Regions from separate parts of the Anaerobacillus sp. 63XJN7_5_ISO-PGPR-S23-430 genome, predicted to be linked through region 1. Evidence: a T-box and tRNA genes for the amino acid it is inferred to sense, from the RefSeq annotation. Region 1 holds a T-box; the other regions hold tRNA genes.
The links. A T-box is a leader RNA that pairs with one kind of tRNA and senses whether it is charged. The one in region 1 lies ahead of serS (serine--tRNA ligase), so its partner is inferred to be a tRNA-Ser.
Positions count from the first base shown of each region.

Region 2: it encodes a tRNA-Ser, which carries the amino acid that the T-box ahead of serS (serine--tRNA ligase) is inferred to sense. The anticodon was not compared.
Region 3: it encodes a tRNA-Ser, which carries the amino acid that the T-box ahead of serS (serine--tRNA ligase) is inferred to sense. The anticodon was not compared.

Region 1 is NZ_CM149686.1:20,135-22,382, forward strand. Features, by position in the region: gene pdxT (pyridoxal 5'-phosphate synthase glutaminase subunit PdxT) at 19-612, shown strand; T-box leader at 679-883, shown strand; gene serS (serine--tRNA ligase) at 981-2,248, shown strand, end outside.
Region 2 is NZ_CM149686.1:2,734,222-2,736,469, reverse strand. Features, by position in the region: gene AC0VYJ_RS14480 (Na/Pi cotransporter family protein) at 1-5, shown strand, start outside; gene AC0VYJ_RS14475 (DUF456 domain-containing protein) at 107-589, shown strand; tRNA gene AC0VYJ_RS14470 (tRNA-Asn) at 724-798, shown strand; tRNA gene AC0VYJ_RS14465 (tRNA-Met) at 802-878, shown strand; tRNA gene AC0VYJ_RS14460 (tRNA-His) at 901-976, shown strand; tRNA gene AC0VYJ_RS14455 (tRNA-Ile) at 989-1,065, shown strand; tRNA gene AC0VYJ_RS14450 (tRNA-Ser) at 1,076-1,168, shown strand; tRNA gene AC0VYJ_RS14445 (tRNA-Met) at 1,225-1,301, shown strand; tRNA gene AC0VYJ_RS14440 (tRNA-Phe) at 1,522-1,597, shown strand; gene AC0VYJ_RS14435 (superoxide dismutase) at 1,868-2,248, shown strand, end outside.
Region 3 is NZ_CM149686.1:2,012,335-2,014,582, reverse strand. Features, by position in the region: gene AC0VYJ_RS10880 (YpjP family protein) at 1-50, opposite strand, end outside; gene AC0VYJ_RS10875 (transporter) at 377-703, opposite strand; tRNA gene AC0VYJ_RS10870 (tRNA-Glu) at 830-904, opposite strand; tRNA gene AC0VYJ_RS10865 (tRNA-Gly) at 912-985, opposite strand; tRNA gene AC0VYJ_RS10860 (tRNA-Ser) at 991-1,083, opposite strand; tRNA gene AC0VYJ_RS10855 (tRNA-Ala) at 1,103-1,178, opposite strand; tRNA gene AC0VYJ_RS10850 (tRNA-Arg) at 1,183-1,259, opposite strand; tRNA gene AC0VYJ_RS10845 (tRNA-Leu) at 1,268-1,352, opposite strand; tRNA gene AC0VYJ_RS10840 (tRNA-Thr) at 1,358-1,433, opposite strand; tRNA gene AC0VYJ_RS10835 (tRNA-Val) at 1,463-1,538, opposite strand; gene AC0VYJ_RS10830 (hypothetical protein) at 1,735-1,890, opposite strand; gene AC0VYJ_RS10825 (NRDE family protein) at 2,020-2,248, opposite strand, start outside.

The DNA of each region.
Region 1 (2,248 bases):
GAAGGAGTCGAGAGAAGCATGGTGAGAGTTGGGGTCCTTGGACTGCAAGGTGCAATCCGAGAACACGTGAAAGCACTTGAAACAAAAGAAGCAGAAATCATTGTTGTGAAACGAGTAGAACAACTTAAGGATTTAGATGGCCTCGTACTACCTGGTGGAGAGAGTACGACAATGCGTCGATTAATTGATCAATATGGATTTTTAGAGCCACTTAAAGCTTTTGCAGCTGAGAAGCCTATTTTCGGGACATGTGCTGGGCTAATTCTGCTTTCAAAGCATATTGAAGGAGTAGACGGATCGCATATTGGTGTTATGGATGTAAAAGCAAAAAGAAATGCATTCGGACGTCAGCGCGAAAGCTTTGAAGCGCCATTACCTGTTAAAGGATTAGAAGATGACTTTATCGGTGTCTTCATTCGAGCTCCGTATATCGAAGAAGTTGGAGAAGATGTTGAAGTGCTTGCTACGTTTAATGAAAAAATCGTAGCTGCACGTCATGGACGTTTTCTTGCGTGTGCCTTCCATCCAGAACTAACAGATGATGATCGCATGCATCAGATGTTTATTGATATGGTTTTGGAGTTTAAGAAAGAAGGACTTGCAACAGAGTAATTTTTCGTGTAAATTATTACGTACCAAGAAGAAGAGAATTCTTTTTCTGCATAAGACGAATGATAAACGAAAACGTTGACGGGAATTAGTAATAGATGTTCAATGCCAAGAGAGTCGATGTGTGGTGCGAATCGATCATTGAACCCTGTGAATCCATCCTTGAGTAGAATGCTGAATGAAGTAGGCTTTCTCGGAGCAGACCGTTATTCTGTTAAGAGGCAGACAATCGTCTGCAATCAGGGTGGCAACGCGGGTAGCTCTCGTCCCTTTATAGGGGACGGGGGCTTTTTTGTATTTAAATACACGTCTCTACACCACTATCCCTTCCGTTAATTCGTTTATTGTTCATTAAAAAAGGAGGAAAAAGCATGATCGATTTAAAGTATTTGCGTAAGAATTTTGAAGAAGTAAAAGTAAAGCTATCTAAGCGTGGGGAAGATCTAGTAGGTCTTGATCGTTTTGAAGAGCTTGACCAGCGAAGAAGAGACCTTATCGCTGAAACGGAACAGTTAAAAGGACAGCGGAATGAAGCTTCTAAAAACGTGGCAGCATTTAAACGTGAGAAGAAAGATGCTGATCACCTTATTAAAGAAATGCGTGAAGTTGGCGATAAGATTAAAACAATGGATGAAGAGCTTCGCAATGTTGAGACAGAGCTTGAGCAAATTCTTCTTCAAATTCCAAACATTCCGCATGACAGTGTACCTGTTGGTGAGACGGAAGACGATAATATCGAAATCCGTACGTGGGGAGAGAAAAATGATTTTGCTTTTGAAGCGAAGCCACACTGGGACATCGCAACTGATCTAAATATTATTAACTTTGAACGTGCTGCAAAAGTAACGGGTAGTCGCTTCGCATTCTATAAAGGTGTTGGAGCTCGTCTTGAACGTTCATTGATTAACTTTATGATGGACTTACATGAATCAGAGCATGGCTATGAAGAGATTCTGCCTCCTTACCTTGTGAACCGTGAGAGCATGACTGGGACTGGTCAGTTACCTAAATTTGAAGAAGATGCGTTCAAAATTAGGGAAGAAGACTATTTCTTAATTCCGACAGCGGAAGTTCCTGTTACAAATTTTCATCGTGATGAAATTATGGACGGAGAAGATCTTCCACTTGCTTACACCGCATATAGTGCTTGCTTCCGTTCTGAAGCTGGTTCTGCTGGTCGTGATACACGTGGGCTGATTCGTCAGCATCAGTTTAACAAAGTAGAGCTTGTTCGCTTCGTTAAGCCTGAAGATTCTTATGATGAACTTGAAAAGCTGACTGGCCACGCAGAGAAAGTGTTACAGCTGTTGAACCTGCCTTACCGCGTGATGAGCATGTGTACAGGTGATCTTGGATTTACAGCAGCAAAGAAATACGATATTGAAGTTTGGATTCCAAGCTATGGCACATATCGTGAAATTTCTTCTTGCAGTAACTTTGAAGACTTCCAGGCACGTCGCGCAGGTATTCGCTTCCGTCGAGAAAAGAACGGTAAGCCAGAATTCCTTCATACGTTAAACGGATCTGGTCTTGCAATCGGAAGAACAGTTGCTGCAATCTTAGAGAACTATCAACAAGAAGATGGCTCTGTAATTGTTCCTGAAGTTCTGCGTCCATACATGGGTGGTCGTGAAATCAT
Region 2 (2,248 bases), 1.6 Mb from region 1:
AATAAATGTGGGAAGCAGAGGGATGCCTCTGCTTCTTTTTATCATTATATAGAAGAAAAGTGACATCTCCGCTAAAATAGAGTCAAGTTGAAGGGAGGTTAAAAGCGTGGATATTCTATTATGGTGCCTGATCATTGCGTCATTCATCATTGCATTTGTGGGATTGATTTATCCAATTATTCCAGCCGTACTATTTATTTATGTTGGGTTTATCCTGTATGGGGTGTTTTTTGATTTTGGTTCAATGACTATTTCCTTTTGGATTGTTGAAGTTCTGCTGACGATGCTATTATTTGTTGCGGACTATGCTAGTAATTTATTTGGCGTGAAGAAGTATGGAGGGTCAAAGGCGGCGATATGGGGGAGTACAATTGGTTTACTTGTTGGCCCATTTGTCATTCCGTTTGCAGGGATCATCCTTGGACCATTTATCGGGGCTATCTTAGCTGAACTAGTTATTCATCGAAAAGCTTTTAAAGAATCTGTTCAAGTAGGTGTAGGTTCATTGCTTGGTTTTCTTGGTGGAGCTGTTATGAAAGGTTTACTCCAAACGATTATGGTGGTTGTGTTCCTAGTGTATGTCCTATAAGTTCTTGATGACAAAATGAAAGCGTGATATAGTATTTTCATAATTGAAATTAAGATTAATTCAATTAAATTTGAAAAACTTATTGACTCTTTCTTTATCCATATGATATATTAGTTCTTGTCGTTAAGAAATATTCCACAGTAGCTCAGTGGTAGAGCTATCGGCTGTTAACCGATCGGTCGTAGGTTCGAATCCTACCTGTGGAGCCATATGGCGGTGTAGCTCAGCTGGCTAGAGCGTACGGTTCATACCCGTGAGGTCGGGGGTTCGATCCCCTCCGCCGCTACCATATATTTCAACGATACAACATGGCGGTTGTGGCGAAGTGGTTAACGCACCGGATTGTGATTCCGGCATTCGTGGGTTCAATTCCCATCAGCCGCCCCACTTATTACATAAGGACCCTTAGCTCAGCTGGTTAGAGCTGACGGCTCATAACCGTCCGGTCGCAGGTTCGAGTCCTGCAGGGTCCACCAAATGCATATCGGAGGAATACCCAAGTCTGGCTGAAGGGATCGGTCTTGAAAACCGACAGGGGCTTAGTCGCCCGCGGGGGTTCGAATCCCTCTTCCTCCTCCATTTTCTAAAAGTTAGCTTTCTAAAAAATGGATGCAAATTAGGTTCTTTTACATCATCGCGGGGTGGAGCAGTTCGGTAGCTCGTTGGGCTCATAACCCAAAGGTCGCAGGTTCAAATCCTGCCCCCGCAACCAAAATGAAATTCTTACTACGTCGAACATACTTCTTCGTCAGAATTTAATTGGAGTGCCATTGGTGCAACCAAAATAAAATTCTTACTACGTCGAACATACTTCTTTGTTAGAATTTAAATGGAGTGCTCTAGGGGCAACCTAAGCTCATAGCAACTCCAAATTATTTTGAATGTAAATGCAAACTACATACTAATTAAAATTAATACTGATAACATGATTCGGCTCTGTAGCTCAGTCGGTAGAGCAGAGGACTGAAAATCCTCGTGTCGGCGGTTCGATTCCGTCCGGAGCCACCACTCAATAAAGATCCCACTCGTCAAATAATGACGAGTTTTTTTATGTTTTATGTATGTTATTACGATGTTAATTCTCGATTTTTTCTTTTAAGATGTTTAATTCCATATACTGAGGGGAAACTTTATCTGTGTTGCGGAAATTCAAAGGTTTATTATTTGAAAACGCATGACAATTCTGCTAGTGTAAACTTGTGACGACATCATGTTCAAGTGGTGGCTAACGCTACCCTAACAGCAAGTTACATACTATATTTAAGGAGGAGATTCACAATGGCTAAATTTGAACTACCAGAACTACCTTACGACTACAATGCACTAGAACCACACATCGACGAAGAAACAATGAAGATCCACCACGACAAGCACCATAACGCATATGTAACAAAATTAAATGGTGCACTAGAAGGTCATGAGGAGCATGCATCTAAGAGCCTTGAAGATCTTCTTGGCAACCTTGACGCACTTCCTGAAGGCATTCGCACTGCTGTTCGAAACAATGGTGGCGGGCACGCTAACCACTCACTTTTCTGGCAATTGCTAAGCCCTAACGGTGGCGGCGAACCATCAGGTGATCTAAGCGAAGCACTTAAAAAGAAATTTGGTAGCTTTGAAAGCTTCAAAGAAGAATTTGCTAATGCTGCAGCTGGTCGT
Region 3 (2,248 bases), 2.0 Mb from region 1:
ACAGCAACAAATGCTACAAATAACTTTCTCATCCAAAGAGGGAATTTCATTATGTGCACCTGACTTTCGAAGATCAATAGTTAGTATTATTCTCGCATGATCTTCTCAAAAAAGCCAGAAGTTTAGACGATTTTTCATTAATTTTCATTTGGCTATGGTAACGAAGCTTTTCATTCAAAAAGGCTCTTTTTTAAAAGATTGTTGCTTTCGAAACAATTCTTGAATTAAACACTAAACTTCGCTGATTGGAGCGGAAGGGTGCTAACCGCCTGCCCCGCGAAAAACGAGCATCCCTGAGCGAAAATTCACCCACTATAGCAACAATGTCTACGAAAGAGCCTTTAAAAAAGAGCGCTTCATGTAAGCGCTCCATCTATTAACAAGTAAACATATCAATTCTTCTCAGACTTATGCCTGTATACACCCATCTTCTACCGGTCCAGCGAAACCCTGAAACAGAAGTACGCCCTACATATACTGGCCAAAACCAAAATGAATTGCCGCCTCTCATCCAAATATAAGTAAACCGATACATACACCTTCTAATGGATCCTGGATCTACAGCAAATGTTCCAGCTTGTGCTGACTGTGGTCTAGGAGGCGGTGATGCTGGTGGGCTCGATGTTGGAGCTACCGGTTGCTGACGATAGGCATCTGTGTTGTCATAATGATAAGCAATATGCTCATGTTCTTCATAATACATTCGGTCCATCCCCTCTCTTATACAGTCACTGTATGCTGTATTCTGATAAGACGTACCGAATTGAAAACAACAAAAAAAGCACCTCTTTGAGTATGCTTGAGCCAATAAAGTTTATGAAAATTTAGTTGGTGACCCGTACGGGAATCGAACCCGTGATACCGCCGTGAAAGGGCGGTGTCTTAACCGCTTGACCAACGGGCCAACAAAATGGAGCGGGTGATGGGGATCGAACCCACGACATCAGCTTGGAAGGCTGAGGTTTTACCACTAAACTACACCCGCAAAGATGGAGGAGGAAGAGGGATTCGAACCCCCGCGGGCGACTAAGCCCCTGTCGGTTTTCAAGACCGATCCCTTCAGCCAGACTTGGGTATTCCTCCGAAAACATGAAAATATATATGGTGGAGCCTAGCGGGATCGAACCGCTGACCTCCTGCGTGCAAGGCAGGCGCTCTCCCAGCTGAGCTAAGGCCCCAATATGGTGCGCCCGAGAGAAGTCGAATCCCTAACCTTCTGATCCGTAGTCAGACGCTCTATCCAATTGAGCTACGGGCGCATATTCTATGGTGCGGGTGAAGGGACTTGAACCCCCACGTCGTAAGACACTAGATCCTAAGTCTAGCGCGTCTGCCAATTCCGCCACACCCGCATGTGTGGTGCCGGCCAGAGGACTTGAACCCCCAACCTACTGATTACAAGTCAGTTGCTCTACCAATTGAGCTAGGCCGGCATAATTTAATGAAAATCACCAAAAATAAATGGTGGAGGATGACGGGCTCGAACCGCCGACCCTCTGCTTGTAAGGCAGATGCTCTCCCAGCTGAGCTAATCCTCCGTTAAACAGCGACTTCATTATTATACAATATCATCTTTTGTCTCGTCAACACTTTTTTTATTGTGTTTTTTCAAGGACAAGACTTATCTTATCACCGACCCGAAAAAAACACAACCCTTTTTCACAAAAAAATTAATCCCCATAGTTAAGCACTCCATTTTTGACATAGAAAAAAGCAGGGAGCGCTCTCCCCTGCTTATACTGGCGTTTGAATAAGTGGTTTTTTCTTTTTATTTTGGCGGAGTATTGGTCTTTTTTTAGTCACCATTTCAGAATCATATTTTCGGTACTCTTTCATGTCGGTTGATTCCCGCAAAAGCTGATCTTCAACATAGTGACGCTTTCTTTTCAAAAAAACCCCTCCTCATAAGTAATAATTCTCAGTACCCTATTTTTCTGTTGTTAAACCCGAATCTTTTTTCACCATCGATCTATCGGCAAAAGTTACAGGTAACACATAATTTATTCACTTAGAGCGCAATTATGCTTCATCAAGATTAAATTGGTAGTAATTTTCCTGATCTTCTCCTGACCTCTCAACGAAAGTAACTTCTCCATTTTGTGAAACCATAATAACAGTTTGCGCCCTCGTTCCGTAATGATCTGACTTAATAAAAACAGGTGAAAGCATCCTTTCCCATTCAATCGGCACGCCTGTTTGTGGTAATAAATGATCAGGTGCAGGCTCAGCATGAGAAAGCATTTCAAAA